4 regions of the Jeotgalibacillus sp. 10bf12 genome follow, and region 1 is predicted to be linked to each of the others. Evidence: a T-box and tRNA genes for the amino acid it is inferred to sense, from the RefSeq annotation. Region 1 holds a T-box; the other regions hold tRNA genes.
What was found. A T-box is a leader RNA that pairs with one kind of tRNA and senses whether it is charged. The one in region 1 lies ahead of serS (serine--tRNA ligase), so its partner is inferred to be a tRNA-Ser.
Positions count from the first base shown of each region.

Region 2: it has a tRNA-Ser gene. The T-box ahead of serS (serine--tRNA ligase) is inferred to sense a tRNA for this amino acid. The anticodon was not compared.
Region 3: it has a tRNA-Ser gene. The T-box ahead of serS (serine--tRNA ligase) is inferred to sense a tRNA for this amino acid. The anticodon was not compared.
Region 4: it has a tRNA-Ser gene. The T-box ahead of serS (serine--tRNA ligase) is inferred to sense a tRNA for this amino acid. The anticodon was not compared.

Region 1 is NZ_CP200276.1:844,342-849,183, forward strand. Features, by position in the region: gene DH10bf12_RS03985 (D-alanyl-D-alanine carboxypeptidase family protein) at 1-718, shown strand, start outside; gene pdxS (pyridoxal 5'-phosphate synthase lyase subunit PdxS) at 1,001-1,882, shown strand; gene pdxT (pyridoxal 5'-phosphate synthase glutaminase subunit PdxT) at 1,899-2,486, shown strand; T-box leader at 2,541-2,755, shown strand; gene serS (serine--tRNA ligase) at 2,856-4,133, shown strand; gene DH10bf12_RS04005 (DUF4395 domain-containing protein) at 4,556-4,842, shown strand, end outside.
Region 2 is NZ_CP200276.1:1,897,521-1,902,362, forward strand. Features, by position in the region: rRNA gene DH10bf12_RS09850 (23S ribosomal RNA) at 1-763, shown strand, start outside; rRNA gene rrf (5S ribosomal RNA) at 1,008-1,123, shown strand; tRNA gene DH10bf12_RS09860 (tRNA-Asn) at 1,129-1,203, shown strand; tRNA gene DH10bf12_RS09865 (tRNA-Ser) at 1,205-1,296, shown strand; tRNA gene DH10bf12_RS09870 (tRNA-Glu) at 1,306-1,380, shown strand; tRNA gene DH10bf12_RS09875 (tRNA-Val) at 1,399-1,474, shown strand; tRNA gene DH10bf12_RS09880 (tRNA-Met) at 1,496-1,569, shown strand; tRNA gene DH10bf12_RS09885 (tRNA-Asp) at 1,578-1,653, shown strand; tRNA gene DH10bf12_RS09890 (tRNA-Phe) at 1,716-1,791, shown strand; tRNA gene DH10bf12_RS09895 (tRNA-Thr) at 1,798-1,873, shown strand; tRNA gene DH10bf12_RS09900 (tRNA-Tyr) at 1,889-1,972, shown strand; tRNA gene DH10bf12_RS09905 (tRNA-Trp) at 1,978-2,051, shown strand; tRNA gene DH10bf12_RS09910 (tRNA-His) at 2,072-2,147, shown strand; tRNA gene DH10bf12_RS09915 (tRNA-Gln) at 2,153-2,227, shown strand; tRNA gene DH10bf12_RS09920 (tRNA-Gly) at 2,234-2,308, shown strand; tRNA gene DH10bf12_RS09925 (tRNA-Cys) at 2,320-2,393, shown strand; tRNA gene DH10bf12_RS09930 (tRNA-Leu) at 2,456-2,540, shown strand; tRNA gene DH10bf12_RS09935 (tRNA-Gly) at 2,547-2,620, shown strand; gene DH10bf12_RS09940 (B3/B4 domain-containing protein) at 2,892-3,542, opposite strand; gene queG (tRNA epoxyqueuosine(34) reductase QueG) at 3,606-4,736, shown strand; gene DH10bf12_RS09950 (amidase domain-containing protein) at 4,750-4,842, shown strand, end outside.
Region 3 is NZ_CP200276.1:1,513,173-1,518,014, forward strand. Features, by position in the region: gene DH10bf12_RS07930 (Tex family protein) at 1-1,680, shown strand, start outside; gene DH10bf12_RS07935 (hypothetical protein) at 1,696-2,109, shown strand; gene DH10bf12_RS07940 (SprT family protein) at 2,126-2,599, shown strand; tRNA gene DH10bf12_RS07945 (tRNA-Asn) at 2,895-2,969, shown strand; tRNA gene DH10bf12_RS07950 (tRNA-Ser) at 2,977-3,067, shown strand; tRNA gene DH10bf12_RS07955 (tRNA-Glu) at 3,074-3,148, shown strand; tRNA gene DH10bf12_RS07960 (tRNA-Asp) at 3,180-3,255, shown strand; tRNA gene DH10bf12_RS07965 (tRNA-Gln) at 3,265-3,339, shown strand; tRNA gene DH10bf12_RS07970 (tRNA-Lys) at 3,347-3,422, shown strand; tRNA gene DH10bf12_RS07975 (tRNA-Leu) at 3,435-3,516, shown strand; tRNA gene DH10bf12_RS07980 (tRNA-Leu) at 3,592-3,677, shown strand; tRNA gene DH10bf12_RS07985 (tRNA-Arg) at 3,687-3,763, shown strand; tRNA gene DH10bf12_RS07990 (tRNA-Gly) at 3,780-3,853, shown strand; rRNA gene DH10bf12_RS07995 (16S ribosomal RNA) at 3,958-4,842, shown strand, end outside.
Region 4 is NZ_CP200276.1:3,109,884-3,114,725, forward strand. Features, by position in the region: gene DH10bf12_RS16190 (1,4-dihydroxy-2-naphthoate polyprenyltransferase) at 162-1,091, shown strand; gene DH10bf12_RS16195 (TraR/DksA C4-type zinc finger protein) at 1,216-1,818, shown strand; tRNA gene DH10bf12_RS16200 (tRNA-Glu) at 2,058-2,129, opposite strand; tRNA gene DH10bf12_RS16205 (tRNA-Ser) at 2,136-2,226, opposite strand; tRNA gene DH10bf12_RS16210 (tRNA-Asn) at 2,234-2,308, opposite strand; tRNA gene DH10bf12_RS16215 (tRNA-Ile) at 2,316-2,392, opposite strand; tRNA gene DH10bf12_RS16220 (tRNA-Gly) at 2,401-2,474, opposite strand; tRNA gene DH10bf12_RS16225 (tRNA-His) at 2,484-2,559, opposite strand; tRNA gene DH10bf12_RS16230 (tRNA-Phe) at 2,577-2,649, opposite strand; tRNA gene DH10bf12_RS16235 (tRNA-Asp) at 2,656-2,731, opposite strand; tRNA gene DH10bf12_RS16240 (tRNA-Met) at 2,738-2,811, opposite strand; tRNA gene DH10bf12_RS16245 (tRNA-Ser) at 2,832-2,924, opposite strand; tRNA gene DH10bf12_RS16250 (tRNA-Ile) at 2,940-3,016, opposite strand; tRNA gene DH10bf12_RS16255 (tRNA-Met) at 3,027-3,103, opposite strand; tRNA gene DH10bf12_RS16260 (tRNA-Ala) at 3,135-3,210, opposite strand; tRNA gene DH10bf12_RS16265 (tRNA-Pro) at 3,228-3,304, opposite strand; tRNA gene DH10bf12_RS16270 (tRNA-Arg) at 3,334-3,410, opposite strand; tRNA gene DH10bf12_RS16275 (tRNA-Gly) at 3,422-3,493, opposite strand; tRNA gene DH10bf12_RS16280 (tRNA-Leu) at 3,510-3,594, opposite strand; tRNA gene DH10bf12_RS16285 (tRNA-Lys) at 3,604-3,679, opposite strand; tRNA gene DH10bf12_RS16290 (tRNA-Thr) at 3,688-3,763, opposite strand; tRNA gene DH10bf12_RS16295 (tRNA-Val) at 3,768-3,843, opposite strand; rRNA gene rrf (5S ribosomal RNA) at 3,862-3,977, opposite strand; rRNA gene DH10bf12_RS16305 (23S ribosomal RNA) at 4,048-4,842, opposite strand, start outside.

The DNA of each region.
Region 1 (4,842 bases):
TGAGACCTCAAGTATTCCTAAAAAAGTATTCCGTGAAGGTACGGATGATGCGACAAATATGGATAACTGGAATTTCATGTTACCTACATTAATTGGTGAGTATGAAGGCGTAGATGGCCTTAAAACGGGCACGACTGATTTTGCAGGATTTACATTTACAGGAACAGCTGAACGTGATGGCATGCGCCTGATCTCAGTTGTGATGAATGCGACAGATGAAAATGGTGTTGGTTCATACGCTGCGCGTTTTGGTGCCACAGCAGAAATGTTTGACTATGGATTCGGTAACTTCTCTATGCAGGAAATTCTGCCTGCTAACTATACAGTAGAAGGCCAGGAAACAATGGCCGTTGATAAAGGTACGGAAGATTCAGTAGGAATTGAATCGACTGAGCCTGTTCAGGTCATCCTTGAAAATGGTCAGGACCCTGCTGAATTCACTCCTGAGCTATTGCTTGATGAGTCTCTTTTAAATGAAGATGGCGAACTGACGGCGCCGATTGAAGAAGGTGCGCAGATTGGATCAATCAGCATGGCTGCTGCAGGCGGGGAATATGGTTTCCTTGATGACAGTATGGCATCATCTCTTGAAGCGGAAGTCGTGACAAATGAATCAGTTGAAAAGGCGAACTGGTTTGTCCTTAGCATGCGCGCTGTGGGCGGTTTCTTCGGCGGGCTTTGGGATACAATCGCTACAACCGTAAAAGGCTGGTTCTAAGAAAATGTTTTGGGTCATACTTTAATGCGCTAAAACCAAGTAATATTCAAGGTTTTTAGCACCATTTCAAGTGTTAAAAGCACTTCATGTCTTGACATGGAGTGCTTTTTTAGTGAAGATAAAGATTGGGATAACGAAAAGCGTAGGGCGCTGTATGAGCGTTAAGAGCTGGACAATATTCTAATTACAAGACTAATTCAAAATTCACCAGTTTCAGCGAAGTACAGGGTCTGACCCGGGTCATTGCGGAACTGTTCTACTAGGATGAAGGAGGCTTTTACCATGAATACAGGTACGGATCGTGTAAAAAGAGGAATGGCTGAAATGCAAAAAGGCGGCGTGATTATGGACGTTGTTAATGCAGAGCAGGCTAAGTTAGCAGAGGCAGCAGGTGCGGTAGCAGTTATGGCACTTGAACGTGTGCCATCTGATATTCGCAGAGATGGCGGAGTTGCCCGTATGGCAGACCTTCGCATTGTAGAAGAGGTTATGAGCGCGGTAAGTATTCCGGTCATGGCAAAAGCAAGAATCGGGCATATTACAGAAGCTCGTGTACTTGAATCAATGGGCGTAGATTATATAGATGAAAGTGAAGTACTAACACCAGCGGATGAAGAGTATCACTTAATGAAGAGTGATTTCACAGTACCATTCGTATGCGGATGCCGCGATCTTGGTGAAGCTGCACGCCGTATTGGTGAAGGAACGTCAATGCTTCGTACAAAAGGTGAGCCTGGAACAGGTAACATCGTTGAAGCAGTACGCCACATGCGTAAAGTGAACGGTCAGATCCGTAAAGTTGTGAATATGTCTAAAGATGAGCTGATGACTGAAGCGAAATTGCTTGGTGCGTCATTTGACCTTCTTTTAGAGATTAAAGAACTTGGACGTCTTCCTGTTGTAAACTTCGCTGCAGGCGGCGTAGCAACACCAGCGGATGCTGCACTGATGATGGAACTTGGCGCTGACGGAGTCTTCGTTGGATCAGGTATCTTCAAATCAGATAATCCTGAAAAGTTTGCACGTGCGATCGTTGAAGCAACAACGCACTATCAGGATTATGAGTTAATCGCAAAAGTATCAAAAGAACTTGGTACAGCGATGAAAGGGATGGAAATCTCTTCAATTTCATTAGAAGACCGTATGCAGGAGCGCGGTTGGTAAGAAAGGGCTGATCATCATGACAACAATTGGTGTTTTAGGTTTACAGGGAGCGGTTCGCGAACATGTCCGTTCAATCGAAGCAGGCGGTGCCAAAGCGGTTGTCGTGAAGAAAGCAGAACAGCTCTCTGAAGTTGACGGATTAATTTTACCAGGCGGAGAAAGCACAACGATGCGCCGCCTGATTGATGTATATGGTTTGATGGAGCCGCTGAGAAACTTTGCTGCTTCAGGTAAGCCGGTATTTGGCACATGTGCCGGGCTGATCCTGCTTGCAGGAGAGATTGTCGGGTATGATGAGCCGCACCTTGGTGTGATGGATGTAGTCGTTGAGCGAAATTCATTCGGCCGTCAAAAAGAAAGCTTTGAAGCGGACCTTTCGATTACAGGCGTTGAAGGAGATCCTTATACTGCAGTCTTCATCCGTGCGCCGCACATCGTATCAGCCGGTCCTGATACAGAAGTACTCGCGACACACAATGACCGGATCGTGCTGGCACGCCACGGACAATTCCTTGGCTGTTCATTCCATCCGGAGCTGACAGATGACCACCGTTTAACTGAGTATTTCATTAAAATGGTTGAGTCACCAGCAGTCGTCATTTAAAAAACAGTTGATCTTTTCCGGGTCATGTAGTAACCTAATTTTTATCAAAACAAACGAAAAGCTGTGACAGAAAGCAGTAGCGAAATGCGCTTATTTTAGAGAGCCTGCGGTTGGTGCAAGCAGGCATAAGACGTTTGTGAATCCATTCTGGAGCGGGAATCCGAAATCAAAGTAAGATTCCACGGGCAGGCACCGTTATGCCTTAAGCGGAAAGTACACGTGTGCTTTCAACCAGGGTGGTATCGCGGGCTTTAACTCTCGTCCCTTATTATTTCTAATAATAAGTGGGCGGGAGTTTTTTGTTTTGTAGAGCAGGGACAGACCCGCCTCTACCCAGAGCTTTTAAATTACCTAAAAGGAGGAATTACCATGTTAGATTTAAAAAGATTGCGTAACAATTTTGAAGAAATAAAAGAAAAGATGGCGAAGCGCGGGGAGGACCTGAAGGATTTTGACCAGTTCCAGGCACTTGATCAGGAACGCCGTGAGCTGATTACGAAAACGGAAGAGAAGAAGAGCCGCCGGAATGAAGTGTCTCAGGAAATCGCGCAGATGAAGCGTGAAAAGAAGAATGCAGATGATGTAATTGCTGAGATGCGTGGTCTTGGTGATGAGATTAAGCTGATTGATGAGCGCCTGCGTGAAGTGGAAGAGAAGCTTGAAACGCTGCTGCTTTCTATTCCAAACGTACCGCATGACAGCGTGCCGATTGGTGATACTGAGGATGATAACGTTGAAATCCGCAACTGGGGTAAGATCCGTGACTTCGATTTTGAAGCAAAGCCTCACTGGGACGTGGCAACTGACCTTGAAATGCTTGATTTCGAACGTGCTGCAAAGGTAACAGGCAGCCGCTTCGTCTTTTATAAAGGTGCAGGTGCACGCCTTGAGCGCGCATTGATCAACTTCATGATGGATCTTCATCAGGATCAGCATGGCTATACTGAAATGCTGCCGCCATACCTTGTGAACCGTGCAAGTATGACAGGTACAGGTCAGCTGCCAAAGTTTGAAGAGGATGCTTTCCGTATCGAAAAGGAAGACTTCTTCCTTGTACCGACGTCTGAGGTGCCTGTTACAAACTATCACCGTGACGAGATTTTAAAAATAGATGAGCTGCCAAAAGCATATGTGGCATACAGCGCAAACTTCCGCTCTGAAGCGGGTTCTGCCGGCCGTGATACACGCGGACTGATTCGTCAGCACCAGTTCAACAAAGTCGAGCTTGTGCGATTTGCTAAACCTGAAGAATCTTATGAAACGCTTGAAAAGCTGACTGGTCACGCTGAAAAAGTACTTCAGCTGCTTGAGCTTCCATATCGCGTGATGAGCATGTGTACAGCAGACCTTGGCTTCACAGCTGCAAAGAAATACGATATTGAAGTATGGATCCCAAGCTACGGCACATACCGCGAGATTTCTTCTTGCAGTAACTTTGAAGACTTCCAGGCGCGCCGTGCAAACATCCGTTTCCGCCGCGAGCCAAATGCAAAGCCTGAACACGTACACACGTTAAACGGCAGTGGTCTTGCAATCGGCCGTACCGTTGCTGCGATCTTAGAGAACTATCAGCAGGAAGACGGCAGCGTAGTGGTGCCTGATGTACTACAGCCTTATATGGGTGGTAAGAAGGTTATTTCTAAATAAGTTTGAAAGAGCTGTCCCGGGGTGGGGCGGCTCTTTTTGTGTTCTGCTGTCGGGGGCGGAGGGGGATGTATCAATTGTTGCTGGAGTTGCCGCATTCCGGCGTCAGGATGTTGTGATCCATCCGGAGAGTTGTCTTAATCGCCAGTGGAGTTGCCGCATTCCCGCTTCCGGATGTCGTAATTACTACAATTCGCACCACCCTCTTCATGCATTTAAGAAACTAAGAGCCTGTTACTTAAATGCATGCGACGCGACTGAAGATGTATGTGTGTCAGTGCAGGTTGTCTCAATGCGCGCTCCAGTTGTCGCGATCCACCCAGAAGAATACTGCATCTGGAACAAACTCCTCACTTGACGTTTTAATACCATCGGGCGTATGATAACTTATAAACTTATATTCCGATCAGAAAGGTTTGATATAAATGGCAGCATCTCCATCTATCCCGCGTCCGCTCGTGCGGGCAAATCAATGGACCATTGTTCTGTCTGTTGCAGCATTCTGGATCACAGGCATTCACCACTTATTACTCATTCCGCTACTTGCAGGTCTTGGAGGCGTATTATTTAATTTCAATCCGGTGATGCGCCTGGCTAAGCAGTTCTTGAAGAAGCCTATGAATAGCTATATCCCTGAAGATCGTTCAGATCAGCGTTTTAATCAGATACTGGCTGTCTTTTTCCTTGCCGGCGGCTATATTTCTTATAGTTT
Region 2 (4,842 bases), 1.1 Mb from region 1:
GAAACCGGAGCGCCAGCTTCGGTGGAGGCATTGGTGGGATACTACCCCGCTGTGTTGAACTTCTAACCCGGGCCCTTATCGGGCCGGGAGACAGTGTCAGGCAGGCAGTTTGACTGGGGCGGTCGCCTCCTAAAGAGTAACGGAGGCGCCCAAAGGTTCCCTCAGAATGGTTGGAAATCATTCGAAGAGTGTAAAGGCATAAGGGAGCTTGACTGCGAGACCTACAAGTCGAGCAGGGTCGAAAGACGGGCTTAGTGATCCGGTGGTTCCGCATGGAAGGGCCATCGCTCAACGGATAAAAGCTACCCCGGGGATAACAGGCTTATCTCCCCCAAGAGTCCACATCGACGGGGAGGTTTGGCACCTCGATGTCGGCTCATCGCATCCTGGGGCTGTAGTCGGTCCCAAGGGTTGGGCTGTTCGCCCATTAAAGCGGTACGCGAGCTGGGTTCAGAACGTCGTGAGACAGTTCGGTCCCTATCCGTCGTGGGCGCAGGAAATTTGAGAGGAGCTGTCCTTAGTACGAGAGGACCGGGATGGACGCACCGCTGGTGTACCAGTTGTCATGCCAATGGCATCGCTGGGTAGCTATGTGCGGACGGGATAAGTGCTGAAAGCATCTAAGCATGAAGCCCCCCTCAAGATGAGATTTCCCACACGCAAGTGGTAAGATCCCTGAAAGATGATCAGGTAGATAGGTTCGAGGTGGAAGCATGGTGACATGTGCAGCTGACGAATACTAATCGATCGAGGACTTAACCAAATATAAGAAAGTGGAAGCGACTGGTCAGCTTTGAGAGCTGGTGGAAGCCTGAATGGGTGAGACGTTAGTCTCAAACAGGCAGGGTGAAGCAGCCGAAAAGCTAGGAGCTGAAACTGGACTAAGGTTGATTCTCGGAAAATCTCTTACTTTGATGAACGTATCCAGTTTTGAAGGCGCGAAAAAAAGTGTTGCATTTGCCTTCGAAAAGTGTTATGATAGTACTTGTCGCCGAGTTGCGATATAGTCTAGTGATGATAGCGAAGAGGTCACACCCGTTCCCATGCCGAACACGGAAGTTAAGCTCTTCAGCGCCGATGGTAGTTGGGGGTTTCCCCCTGTGAGAGTAGGACGTCGCTAGGCAATATTCCACAGTAGCTCAGTGGTAGAGCAATCGGCTGTTAACCGATCGGTCGTAGGTTCGAGTCCTACCTGTGGAGCCATGGAGAGCTGTCCGAGAGGTCGAAGGAGCACGATTGGAAATCGTGTAGGCGGCTACCGCTGTCTCAAGGGTTCGAATCCCTTGCTCTCCGCCATTGCATACTGGCCCGTTGGTCAAGCGGTTAAGACACCGCCCTTTCACGGCGGTAACACGGGTTCGAATCCCGTACGGGTCACCATTTAAAATTTATTCCCATGGAGAATTAGCTCAGCTGGGAGAGCATCTGCCTTACAAGCAGAGGGTCGGCGGTTCGAGCCCGTCATTCTCCACCATTCTTTCTAACTTTATATCGTCGCGGGGTGGAGCAGTTCGGTAGCTCGTCGGGCTCATAACCCGAAGGTCGCAGGTTCAAATCCTGCCCCCGCAATTACCTTTGGTCCCGTGGTGTAGCGGTTAACATGCCTGCCTGTCACGCAGGAGATCGCCGGTTCGATCCCGGTCGGGACCGCCATTTTCAACTGATGGTTGAAAAATAATTATTTACATAGTAAGATAGAAAATGCTTAAATATTTGGCTTTGTAGCTCAGTTGGTAGAGCAATGGACTGAAAATCCATGTGTCGGCGGTTCGATTCCGTCCAAAGCCACCATGTATTGCCGGTGTAGCTCAACTGGTAGAGCAACTGACTTGTAATCAGTAGGTTGGGGGTTCAAGTCCTCTTGCCGGCACCAGTTTTAATTTTATATGGAGGGGTAGCGAAGTGGCTAAACGCGGCGGACTGTAAATCCGCTCCTTCGGGTTCGGCAGTTCGAATCTGCCCCCCTCCACCATTCATAGGGGCATAGTTTAAAGGTAGAACAGAGGTCTCCAAAACCTCCGGTGTGGGTTCGATTCCTACTGCCCCTGCCAATTTTAAAAATTTCATTACGGCGATTGTGGCGAAGTGGTTAACGCACCGGATTGTGGTTCCGGCATTCGTGGGTTCGATTCCCATCAGTCGCCCCATATATTGGGCTATAGCCAAGCGGTAAGGCAACGGACTTTGACTCCGTCATGCGTTGGTTCGAATCCAGCTAGCCCAGCCATTTTTTGCGGGAGTAGTTCAGTGGTAGAACACCACCTTGCCAAGGTGGGGGTCGCGAGTTCGAATCTCGTCTTCCGCTCCATTTTTATTTTCGGCGGTATAGCCAAGTGGTAAGGCACGGGTCTGCAAAACCCTTATCACCGGTTCGAGTCCGGTTACCGCCTCCAAATATTTTAAATAATTGTGATTTGTAATACGTACATGCGTATGATAAGATTCATACTATCATGCCGATGTGGCGGAATTGGCAGACGCGCACGACTCAAAATCGTGTTCCTTCGGGAGTGCCGGTTCGATCCCGGCCATCGGTACCAGCATACGCGGGTGTAGTTTAGTGGTAAAACCTCAGCCTTCCAAGCTGATGTCGTGAGTTCGATTCTCATCACCCGCTCCAACATACATAACCAACGCAGTGTTTCGTTTAACTAAAACGAAGCGGTGCGTTTTTTTGTGTCTTTAACTATGTTAAAGAGACTGTTTAGGAAGGCAGTGTCTCCAGTGGCTGGGAGGGATGAAGCCTCTTGGCTCACCGCCGGGCCACTTGGAGTATACTTCGGACCGTAAATCAGCGGTCTGCTTTAACAGGTCTATGTATTTAAATAAATATAAAAGCCTCATATATGATGAGGCTTTTTGATCGATCGTGTCCGGATGATATAATATATTTAAATAATTTGTGATGTTGCAGTACCTCCATTTACCTGGATAAACATATGCTTTAACGAATCAAGCAGCTTTTCCTGATCCTCAGTTGGCAGTGAGGGTCTGAAGTAGACAATGTGTAATGCTTCAGTTGTATCCCTGCTTACTGCAGTTCTGATTGAATCAACGCTTGGACTGCCGAATGGCCCATGATCATCAGCAGCGATAACCAGGTTTTCAGCAGAGTTTTCTCTGCCGTTTAAGCCTTCAAATTGCTGATGTTTGCTGCCGACCCTGATCTCAACTGGTCCGCTGATCTTTTCAGCATCGTATATGCCTAGCGGCGTTTCGTACTGCAGGGAAAAGAAGTTATTCAGATCAACTGCTGAATTAGCACTCGGCAGATAATTTTGTTTTGAAATTCTTCTGAGAAGAGCTTCGGTACTTGGTCTGTATCGGTTAGGATCTTTACCGAAATGCTTAAACAATTGTCTCCATTCAGCTATGCCTTCAAAGTCTGCCGGCTTCTTATCCTTCAGGTCAAAAAATAGTGATTCCTGAAACAGTTGGAGCCGCCCTTTTAGCATCTGAGGTGATTCACTGACGGTGACGTTTCGATAATGAATAATGCCAAATGAATAAGATGATAGTGATGAATGAACTGAAACTTCCATACGGTGGTCAACTCCTTTTGTATGCATTCAGTTTAACATTTCCATATAGAAAGGGGGATTAGAATGAATTATGATACGCTGAAACAGGAAATTATTGATCACATTGATGAACTGGGCATTGATAAAATCGGCTTTACAAGCGCAGGTTTCTTTTCTGATCTGAAAGGACGGCTGATGAGACAGGAAGCACTCAATTATCAGTCAGGTTTTGAGGAAAAGGATATCGAAAAGCGTGTAACCCCTTCATTATTAATGCATGAACCTAAATCAATTATATCGATTGCACTTGCTTATCCTTCTAAAATGAAGGATGCTCCGAGAAGTAAAAAAGGAGAGCGCAGAGGGGTTTTCGCAAGAGCATCGTGGGGAGAGGATTATCACACGGTTTTAAGAAAAGCGCTTGAGCGCCTTGAGCAGTTTATACAGGAGAGAGTGCCTGATGCGAGAATGAAGTCGATGGTTGATACGGGAGAGCTTGTGGACCGTGCCGTTGCTGAGAGGGCAGGCATCGGCTGGAGCGCTAAAAACTGTTCCATTATCACGCCGGAGTTTGGTTCTTATGTTTATTTAGGTGAAATGATTACAAATATCCCTTTCAGCCCGGATGAACCGATGGAGGATCAGTGCGGCGATTGTAATTTATGCGTGGATGTGTGTCCGACCGGTGCACTGGTGCAGGGAGGACAGCTTGATGCAAAAAAGTGTATCGCATTCTTGACGCAGACGAAGGACTTTCTCCCTGACGAATATCGCTCTAAAATTGGGAATAGACTTTATGGATGTGATACGTGTCAGACAGTATGTCCTAAAAATAAAGGGATTGATATGCATATTCATCCAGAGTTTGAGCCTGATCCGGAGATTGCTAAGCCACTTCTTGAGCCGCTATTGTCAATCAGCAACAGGGAATTTAAAGAGCAGTATGGTCATGTGTCGGGTTCATGGAGAGGTAAAAAGCCGATACAGCGTAATGCGCTGATTGGACTTGCTCATTTTAAGGAAGCTTCAGCACTCCCTTCTATTTTTGAAGTGATGCAGCATGATGTGCGCCCGGTTATGAGAGGGACAGCAGCATGGGCAGCAGGTAAGATCGGCGGGGAAGAAGCTGAACAGATGCTGTTGAAGCAAAAAGAAGTTGAACAGGATGAAGAGGTGTTAAAAGAGATCGAAAAAGGCTTATCACTTTGTAAATGAAAGGTGTGAAGGGATGTATAATGGCGCACTTGCCGCTGCCTACGCTGAAGAATGGTGGGATAGGAGAAATCCTGCATTTCCTGCTTTCCCGGTAGACTGTACGAAC
Region 3 (4,842 bases), 670 kb from region 1:
AGGGATATCATCGCTGAAATGCTCGCAGATGATGCAAAGATCCGGGAGTACATAAGAAATCAGACATTCAGAAACGGTAAGATCACCTCTGCTGTCAAAAAAGCTGAGCTTGATGAAAAAGGAATCTTCGAAATGTACTACGAGTATGAAGAGCCCGTTTCAAAAATCGTTCCTCACCGTACGCTCGCACTGAACCGTGGTGAAAAGGAAGACGTGCTGCGCGTATCTATTCATCCTGACCAGGAGAGAATCCTGTCTGAATTAAAGCGTAAGCATGTGAAATACCCGCAGTCTGTTTCAGCAGAACAGGTAGCAGAAGCGATTGAAGACAGCTATAAGCGACTGATTCTTCCTTCTATTGAAAGGGAGATCAGAAATGAGTTGACTGAAAAAGCAGAAAATCAGGCTATTCACATTTTCTCAGAGAACCTGAAAAACCTGCTGCTTCAGGCGCCATTGAAAGGGAAAAAAGTGCTGGGCGTAGACCCTGCCTACCGTACCGGCTGCAAGCTTGCAGTGGTGGATGAAACCGGAAAGATGCTATATATCGGTGTGATCTATCCGCACACAACAAAAGATCCTTCTAAAGCTGCTGCGACATTTAAAAAAGTTGTCAAAGACTTCGACATTGAGCTTGTGGCGATTGGAAATGGAACAGCTTCACGCGAAACAGAACAATTCGTTGCAGACCAGCTCCAGGAAATTGACCAGGAAGTGTATTATCTGATTGTCAATGAAGCGGGGGCGAGTGTGTATTCCGCATCTGATATCGCCCGTGAAGAATTCCCGGATCTTCAGGTAGAGGAAAGAAGTGCCGTATCAATTGCCAGACGTCTTCAGGATCCACTGGCTGAGCTTGTAAAAATCGATCCGAAATCAGTCGGTGTCGGTCAGTATCAGCACGATGTTTCACAGAAGAAGCTGAATGAATCACTGACATTCGTCGTAGAAACCGCAGTAAACAAAGTCGGTGTAAATGTAAACACTGCCTCATCATCACTGCTTCAATACGTGGCTGGCCTTTCGAAAACCGTTGCGCAGAATATCGTAAAAGCACGCGATGAAGCAGGGAAGTTCAGCAACCGCAAGCAGCTGAAGAAAATCCCGCGTCTTGGTGCAAAAACCTATGAACAGTGTATCGGCTTCCTTCGTATTGCAGAAGGAGAGAATCCGCTCGACCGGACAGCCATTCATCCGGAAAATTATCAGGATGTAGAAAAGATGATTAAACAGGTTGGCTCTGACCTGAATGCCATCGGTTCAGAAGAGCTGAAGCAGGCGATCATCCAGAAAACACCTGAGCAGTGGTCAGCAGATACAGACATCGGCATTCATACAATGAAAGATATTATCGAAGCGCTGATCCGTCCGGGACGTGACCCGCGTGATGAACTTGATAAACCGATCCTGAAAAAAGACGTATTAAAAATGGAAGACCTCAAGCCGGGTATGGAGCTGCAGGGAACTGTACGTAACGTAGTCGACTTCGGCGCATTCGTAGACATCGGTGTCAAACAGGATGGGCTTGTTCATATTTCCAAACTGAAAAAAGGGTTTGTGAAGCACCCGCTTGATGTCGTTTCACTTGGTGACGTTGTGACAGTATGGATCGAACAGGTCGATGCGAAAAAAGGCAGAATTGCACTCACTATGCTGCCACCTGCAGAACAGACAAACTAAATTGGAGGAAACATAATGGCATTTTATATCATTGCGATTGCAGCTGCCGTAGCAACGCTCGGTATTACTTTTAATTATATTGCTCACCTTGGGTCAATCATCAAAACTGCCGAGGGTCGCGGCGATGAGGGGATGACAGTGCAAACCTTACTCACGCGCTTCTTCTTTTCAACCATGATCATTGAACTTGTCCCGCTTGCTGTGATTGTGCTCGTGTATGCACTGATGGAAAGACCAGATACAGGACTGCCGGTTATTCCACTGATCATTATTATAGGATCAGCTATATTTGGCGTCATGCAGGTACTGATGAGAATGAGACAGGATGTTCCTGCTGAAGCAAAAGGCCAGGTCCGTTCATTTTCACTGATCAGCATGCAGCTGATTACGTCAATGCCATTGATCGCAATGATCTTCCTTTTTATCTAAAAGGAGGTAGCTGCTAATGACGAATGAAGAACTTCAACTGCTGACAGAACAGATCTCACTTGAATCGTTCAGAAAGCAATTTAAGCACCAGGCCTATTTCAACGGCCGGCTCAGAACGACAGGTGGCAGGTATCTGCTTGTCAGTCATCATATCGAAATCAATAAAAAGTACCTTGATGAACACGGCTACGCTGAACTTGTTGGAATCATTAAGCACGAACTTGCACATTACCACCTTCATATAGAAGGAAGAGGGTATCAGCATAGAGACCGTGACTTCAGGGAACTGATTAAAACAGTCGGTGCTCCAAGGTTCTGTACACCGCTGCCTTCACAAAAAAAGAAGCAGCTGCCACGCAACAAAGTGTATGAATGCAAAGACTGCGGTCAGCTTTATCATCGGAAGAAAAGGTTTGATACAAGTAAATACCGCTGCGGAAAGTGCAGCGGGAGGCTGGCCTTTTTAGGTGTGGATCAGTCACTTGCTTAATGATTGGCTGCCGGAAGTGAAACAGACTTCCGGCAGTTTTTTTGATTAGACGATAAAGGGGAGAGCTTTTCTTTTGAAGCGGGGGGATTGGTTTTGACATCATCTATGATTTGTGGTAAATTACATTCACTAGCCTTTGAAGCGGGCGGCATAGAAGATCAAAATAATTTAAAATTATTTTATAAAAACGATTGACTACTGCATTTAATATCTGTTATGATATTAAACGTCGGCAAGAGAGACGCCAAGAGAAACACTTACATAAAGGCTTGCTGAAACAACTTAATGATATCGTTCCACAGTAGCTCAGTGGTAGAGCAATCGGCTGTTAACCGATCGGTCGTAGGTTCGAGTCCTACCTGTGGAGCCATTTTTATGGGGAAGTACTCAAGTGGCTGAAGAGGCGCCCCTGCTAAGGGTGTAGGTCGCGTAAGCGGCGCGAGGGTTCAAATCCCTCCTTCTCCGCCAGAACATGGCCCGTTGGTCAAGTGGTTAAGACACCGCCCTTTCACGGCGGTAACACGGGTTCGAATCCCGTACGGGTCACCACTTAATTTTGATAAATACATAGTTTCACTCTGGTCCCGTGGTGTAGCGGTTAACATGCCTGCCTGTCACGCAGGAGATCGCCGGTTCGATCCCGGTCGGGACCGCCATTTAAGTATTGGGCTATAGCCAAGCGGTAAGGCAACGGACTTTGACTCCGTCATGCGTTGGTTCGAATCCAGCTAGCCCAGCCATTTTTTAGAGCCATTAGCTCAGTTGGTAGAGCATCTGACTTTTAATCAGAGGGTCGAAGGTTCGAGTCCTTCATGGCTCACCATTTTTGTTATCTGCGGGTGTGGTGGAATTGGCAGACACGCTAGACTTAGGATCTAGTGCCGCAAGGCGTGGGGGTTCAAGTCCCTCCACCCGCATTTTTATTTCTTTTTCAAAAAGCATTGACAACTAGAAGTTATATTGATATAATATTACTTGTCGCTCGAATACGAGCGGTCGTGGCGGAATGGCAGACGCGCTAGGTTGAGGGCCTAGTGGGAGAAATCCCGTGGAGGTTCGACTCCTCTCGACCGCACCAAACAAGTAAGCGCCCGTAGCTCAATTGGATAGAGCGTTTGACTACGGATCAAAAGGTTAGGGGTTCGACTCCTCTCGGGCGCGCCATATTTTAATTTTATATGCGGGTGTAGTTTAGTGGTAAAACCTCAGCCTTCCAAGCTGATGTCGTGAGTTCGATTCTCATCACCCGCTCCAATATTTTTGAAACATTTGAACCTTGAAAACTAAACAACCAAACGTCAACGTTTTAAGATTTTAAGTCTTTTTCGAACAAAAAAGACAATGAGCTTTTCAAACACTTTACGGAGAGTTTGATCCTGGCTCAGGACGAACGCTGGCGGCGTGCCTAATACATGCAAGTCGAGCGGACAGATGAGGAGCTTGCTCCTCAGATGTTAGCGGCGGACGGGTGAGTAACACGTGGGCAACCTGCCCTTAAGACTGGGATAACTCCGGGAAACCGGGGCTAATACCGGATAATTGAAAGAACCTCCTGGTTCTTTTATGAAAGGCGGCTTCGGCTGTCACTTAAGGATGGGCCTGCGGCGCATTAGCTAGTTGGTGAGGTAACGGCTCACCAAGGCAACGATGCGTAGCCGACCTGAGAGGGTGATCGGCCACACTGGGACTGAGACACGGCCCAGACTCCTACGGGAGGCAGCAGTAGGGAATCTTCCGCAATGGACGAAAGTCTGACGGAGCAACGCCGCGTGAGTGAAGAAGGTTTTCGGATCGTAAAGCTCTGTTGTCAGGGAAGAACAAGTACCATAGTAACTGATGGTACCTTGACGGTACCTGACCAGAAAGCCACGGCTAACTACGTGCCAGCAGCCGCGGTAATACGTAGGTGGCAAGCGTTGTCCGGAATTATTGGGCGTAAAGCGCGCGCAGGTGGTTCCAAAAGTCTGATGTGAAAGCCCCGGCTCAACCGGGGAGGGTCATTGGAAACTGGGGAACTTGAGTGCAGGAGAGGAAAGTGGAATTCCACGTGTAGCGGTGAAATGCGTAGATATGTGGAGGAACACCAGTGGCGAAGGCGACTTTCTGGCCTGTAACTGACACTGAGGCGCGAAAGCGTGGGGAGCAAACAGGATTAGATACCCTGTAGTCCACGCCGTAAACGATGAGTGCTAAGTGTTGGGGGTTTCCGCCCCTCAGTGCTGCAGCTAACGCATTAAGCACTC
Region 4 (4,842 bases), 1.2 Mb from region 1:
TGTCAACGAATCGTCATTTATGAATGCTTTTTTTGTAACGGTTTACACTTGAATATTTTACAGGCTTTTCTAAACAATCTGTTTCTTTTTTTAACGACATAAAAACGATATAATAGAATAAGATATTTTGTCATAATTCGCCCATGCGAACTTTAATAGACATGTTAGGAGAGAATAATATGAGTGAAAGACCTGAACGCGATCAAGGGTGGCGAATCTGGTGGCAGCTGACACGCCCGCACACACTGACCGCAGCATTTGTACCTGTTCTGCTTGGTACAGTACTCGCACTAAACTATACTGAAATGGACTGGCTGCTGTTTCTGGCCATGTTGACAGCCAGCATCCTGATTCAGGCAGCAGCAAATATGATCAATGAATACTTTGATTACGTACGCGGTCTTGATAATGAAAACTCTGTCGGAATCGGAGGAGCCATTGTTCGTAACGGGGTGAAACCTAAAACGGTGATTAACCTCGCATATTCATTGTTCGGCATTGCACTGCTGCTTGGTATTTACATCTGTATTAACAGTTCTTGGTGGATTGCGGTGATTGGACTAATCTGTATGGCAGCAGCCTACTTTTACACTGGCGGACCTGTACCGATTGCATACACACCATTTGGAGAACTGGCTGCAGGCTTCTTTATGGGATTTGTCATTATTCTGATCTCATTTTACATTCAGACCGGCATGATTAATACAATTGCCATGTTTGTCTCCATTCCTGTATCAATCCTGGTCGGGGCGATCCTGCTGGCAAATAACATACGTGACCTGGACGGCGACAGGGAAAACGGTCGAAAAACAATTGCGATTCTGTTAGGCCGTAAATACGCTATTTATTTCCTTGCTTCAATGTTTGCTACTGCCTATGGTTTTGTCATAGTTCTCGTCATCACAGGAGCGGTGACACCGTGGATGCTGATCAGCTTTTTGAGTATCCCTAAAGCAGTTAAAGCAACAAAAGGGTTTATCGGCAAAACAAAACCGATACAAATGATGCCAGCAATGAAAGCAACTGCACAGACCAATACGATATTCGGATTTCTTTTATCAATCGGCTTATTAATCGGATACTTTTCATAAGGCAGAACCCCGCTCATATCAGGCGGGGTTTTTATTTTTGAGCTTTACAGACCATTTAAAAGGTTTTAATTCCTGTGAGAAGGATAAACTGTAATATGCAGCAGATTAGAAGGAAGGATGAATCATGATGATTACTAAAGAGCAGCAAAATACTTTAAAAAATGAATTATATACACGTAAAAAGCAGATTATTGAACAAAATGAAAATACAGAGGATTACGAGAGTACTGAACTCTCGAATTATGATAATCACCCCGCTGATAATGCAACGGATCTGTTCGAACGTGAAAAAGAGCTTGCACTCGAAGAACACATTCAAAAAGAACTTGACGACATTAATGCAGCATTAAAAGCTATGGATGAAGGAACATATGGCACTTGCGCTGTCAGTGGTGAGGATATCCCATTTGAACGCCTTGAGGCCATGCCAACAGCACTTACTTGTGTTGAGCATGCTGAAGATTATAACAATCAAAATCAGCGTCCAAGTGAGGAATCAGTGATCAGCCCATCCTCTGATCATCCTTACCGGGGTGAGGACGAAGGCGTAAGAGATTACGAAAACAGTTTTGATGAGGCAGCCAGATATGGCACTTCAGAAACACCTTCAGATATGGCAGGCGGCGAAAAAAGCTATGATGATCTTTATGAAGAAGATTATGAGGATGAAGATGTAGCAAATGAGATGGATGGCAAACACCGTAAGATTATGCCTGATGACGAATAATCATTAATCCGGTTCCCCTTCTTTAGGTTGAAGGGGAACTTTTTTGATTGTGAAACAACGTGGTCAAAGTATTTACTATCTATGCTGTTCAGAAAAACCTGAAGGATGTAACGTTTAGTATATGTATCGTGTTAAGTCTCTACGTTCCCCACGGGTCTCCTGATTAATTGAAAAGAAGTTTATAAGATGACAAAAAAGCAGCATGCCAATCAATTTGATTGGCATGCTGCTTTTAATGATGACCCGTACGGGATTCGAACCCGTGTTACCGCCGTGAAAGGGCGGTGTCTTAACCGCTTGACCAACGGGCCTAAAACTGGCGGAGAAGGAGGGATTTGAACCCTCGCGCCGCTTACGCGACCTACACCCTTAGCAGGGGCGCCTCTTCAGCCACTTGAGTACTTCCCCGTAAAAATGGCTCCACAGGTAGGACTCGAACCTACGACCGATCGGTTAACAGCCGATAGCTCTACCACTGAGCTACTGTGGAACAAATATGGTGGGCCTAAGTGGACTCGAACCACCGACCTCACGCTTATCAGGCGTGCGCTCTAACCAGCTGAGCTATAGGCCCAAATATAATGGAGCGGGTGATGAGAATCGAACTCACGACATCAGCTTGGAAGGCTGAGGTTTTACCACTAAACTACACCCGCATACTCAAATGGGGCGACTGATGGGAATCGAACCCACGAATGCCGGAACCACAATCCGGTGCGTTAACCACTTCGCCACAATCGCCATGACAACAAAAAAGATGGCTTTGGACGGAATCGAACCGCCGACACATGGATTTTCAGTCCATTGCTCTACCAACTGAGCTACAAAGCCGTAAAATGGCGGTCCCGACCGGGATCGAACCGGCGATCTCCTGCGTGACAGGCAGGCATGTTAACCGCTACACCACGGGACCAGATAATTGCGGGGGCAGGATTTGAACCTGCGACCTTCGGGTTATGAGCCCGACGAGCTACCGAACTGCTCCACCCCGCGACGATATTAAGTTAAAAAAATGGAGGAGGTAGAGGGATTCGAACCCCCGCGGGCTGTTACACCCCTGTCGGTTTTCAAGACCGATCCCTTCAGCCGGACTTGGGTATACCTCCGTATGGATAAGACTATGGTGGACCTTGCAGGACTCGAACCTGCGACCGGACGGTTATGAGCCGTCTGCTCTAACCAGCTGAGCTAAAGGTCCTTTATTATATTGGTGGCGGCAGAGGGGATCGAACCCCCGACCTCACGGGTATGAACCGTACGCTCTAGCCAGCTGAGCTACGCCGCCCAATAAATAAAGTAACTTCATAAAATACATATGGTGGAGCCTAGCGGGATCGAACCGCTGACCTCCTGCGTGCAAGGCAGGCGCTCTCCCAGCTGAGCTAAGGCCCCATAATGATTATAAAAGATGGTCGGGAAGACAGGATTTGAACCTGCGACCCCTTGGTCCCAAACCAAGTGCTCTACCAAGCTGAGCTACTCCCCGTCGATTATGTGTTATTCTATGTATTCTTATGGCGCGCCCGAGAGGAGTCGAACCCCTAACCTTTTGATCCGTAGTCAAACGCTCTATCCAATTGAGCTACGGGCGCTGAATAGAGTAAGCGGAAGACGAGATTCGAACTCGCGACCCCCACCTTGGCAAGGTGGTGTTCTACCACTGAACTACTCCCGCATGGTAACTATTAAAATGGTGCGGGTGGAGGGACTTGAACCCCCACGCCTTGCGGCACTAGATCCTAAGTCTAGCGTGTCTGCCAATTCCACCACACCCGCATAAAAACATGGTGAGCCATGAAGGACTCGAACCTTCGACCCTCTGATTAAAAGTCAGATGCTCTACCAACTGAGCTAATGGCTCGAAAAAACTGGTGCCGGCAAGAGGACTTGAACCCCCAACCTACTGATTACAAGTCAGTTGCTCTACCAGTTGAGCTACACCGGCATAATGGTGGAGAATGACGGGCTCGAACCGCCGACCCTCTGCTTGTAAGGCAGATGCTCTCCCAGCTGAGCTAATTCTCCACGGTATTATGTAATACCGCCTAGCGACGTCCTACTCTCACAGGGGGAAACCCCCAACTACCATCGGCGCTGAAGAGCTTAACTTCCGTGTTCGGCATGGGAACGGGTGTGACCTCTTCGCTGTCATCACTAGACTATAAAGGCTCGCGCCTTCAAAACTGGATACGTTCATCAAAGTAAGGGATTTTCCGAGAATCAACCGATTTGGTTAAGTCCTCGATCGATTAGTATTCGTCAGCTGCACATGTCACCATGCTTCCACCTCGAACCTATCTACCTGATCATCTTTCAGGGATCTTACCACTTGCGTGTGGGAAATCTCATCTTGAGGGGGGCTTCATGCTTAGATGCTTTCAGCACTTATCCCGTCCGCACATAGCTACCCAGCGATGCCATTGGCATGACAACTGGTACACCAGCGGTGCGTCCATCCCGGTCCTCTCGTACTAAGGACAGCTCCTCTCAAATTTCCTGCGCCCACGACGGATAGGGACCGAACTGTCTCACGACGTTCTGAACCCAGCTCGCGTACCGCTTTAATGGGCGAACAGCCCAACCCTTGGGACCGACTACAGCCCCAGGATGCGATGAGCCGACATCGAGGTGCCAAACCTCCCCGTCGATGTGGACTCTTGGGGGAGATAAGCCTGTTATCCCCGGGGTAGCTTTTATCCGTTGAGCGATGGCCCTTCCATGCGGAACCACCGGATCACTAAGCCCGTCTTTCGACCCTGCTCGACTTGTAGGTCTCGCAGTCAAGCTCCCTTATGCCTTTACACTCTTCGAATGATTTCCAACCATTCTGAGGGAACCTTTGGGCGCCTCCGTTACTCTTTAGGAGGCGACCGCCCCAGTCAAACTGCCTGCCTGACACTGTCTCCCGGCCCGATAAGGGCCGCGGGTTAGAAGTTCAACACAGCGGGGTAGTATCCCACCAATGCCTCCACCGAAGCTGGCGCTCCGGTTTCTAAGGCTCCTACCTATCCTGTACAAGCTGTG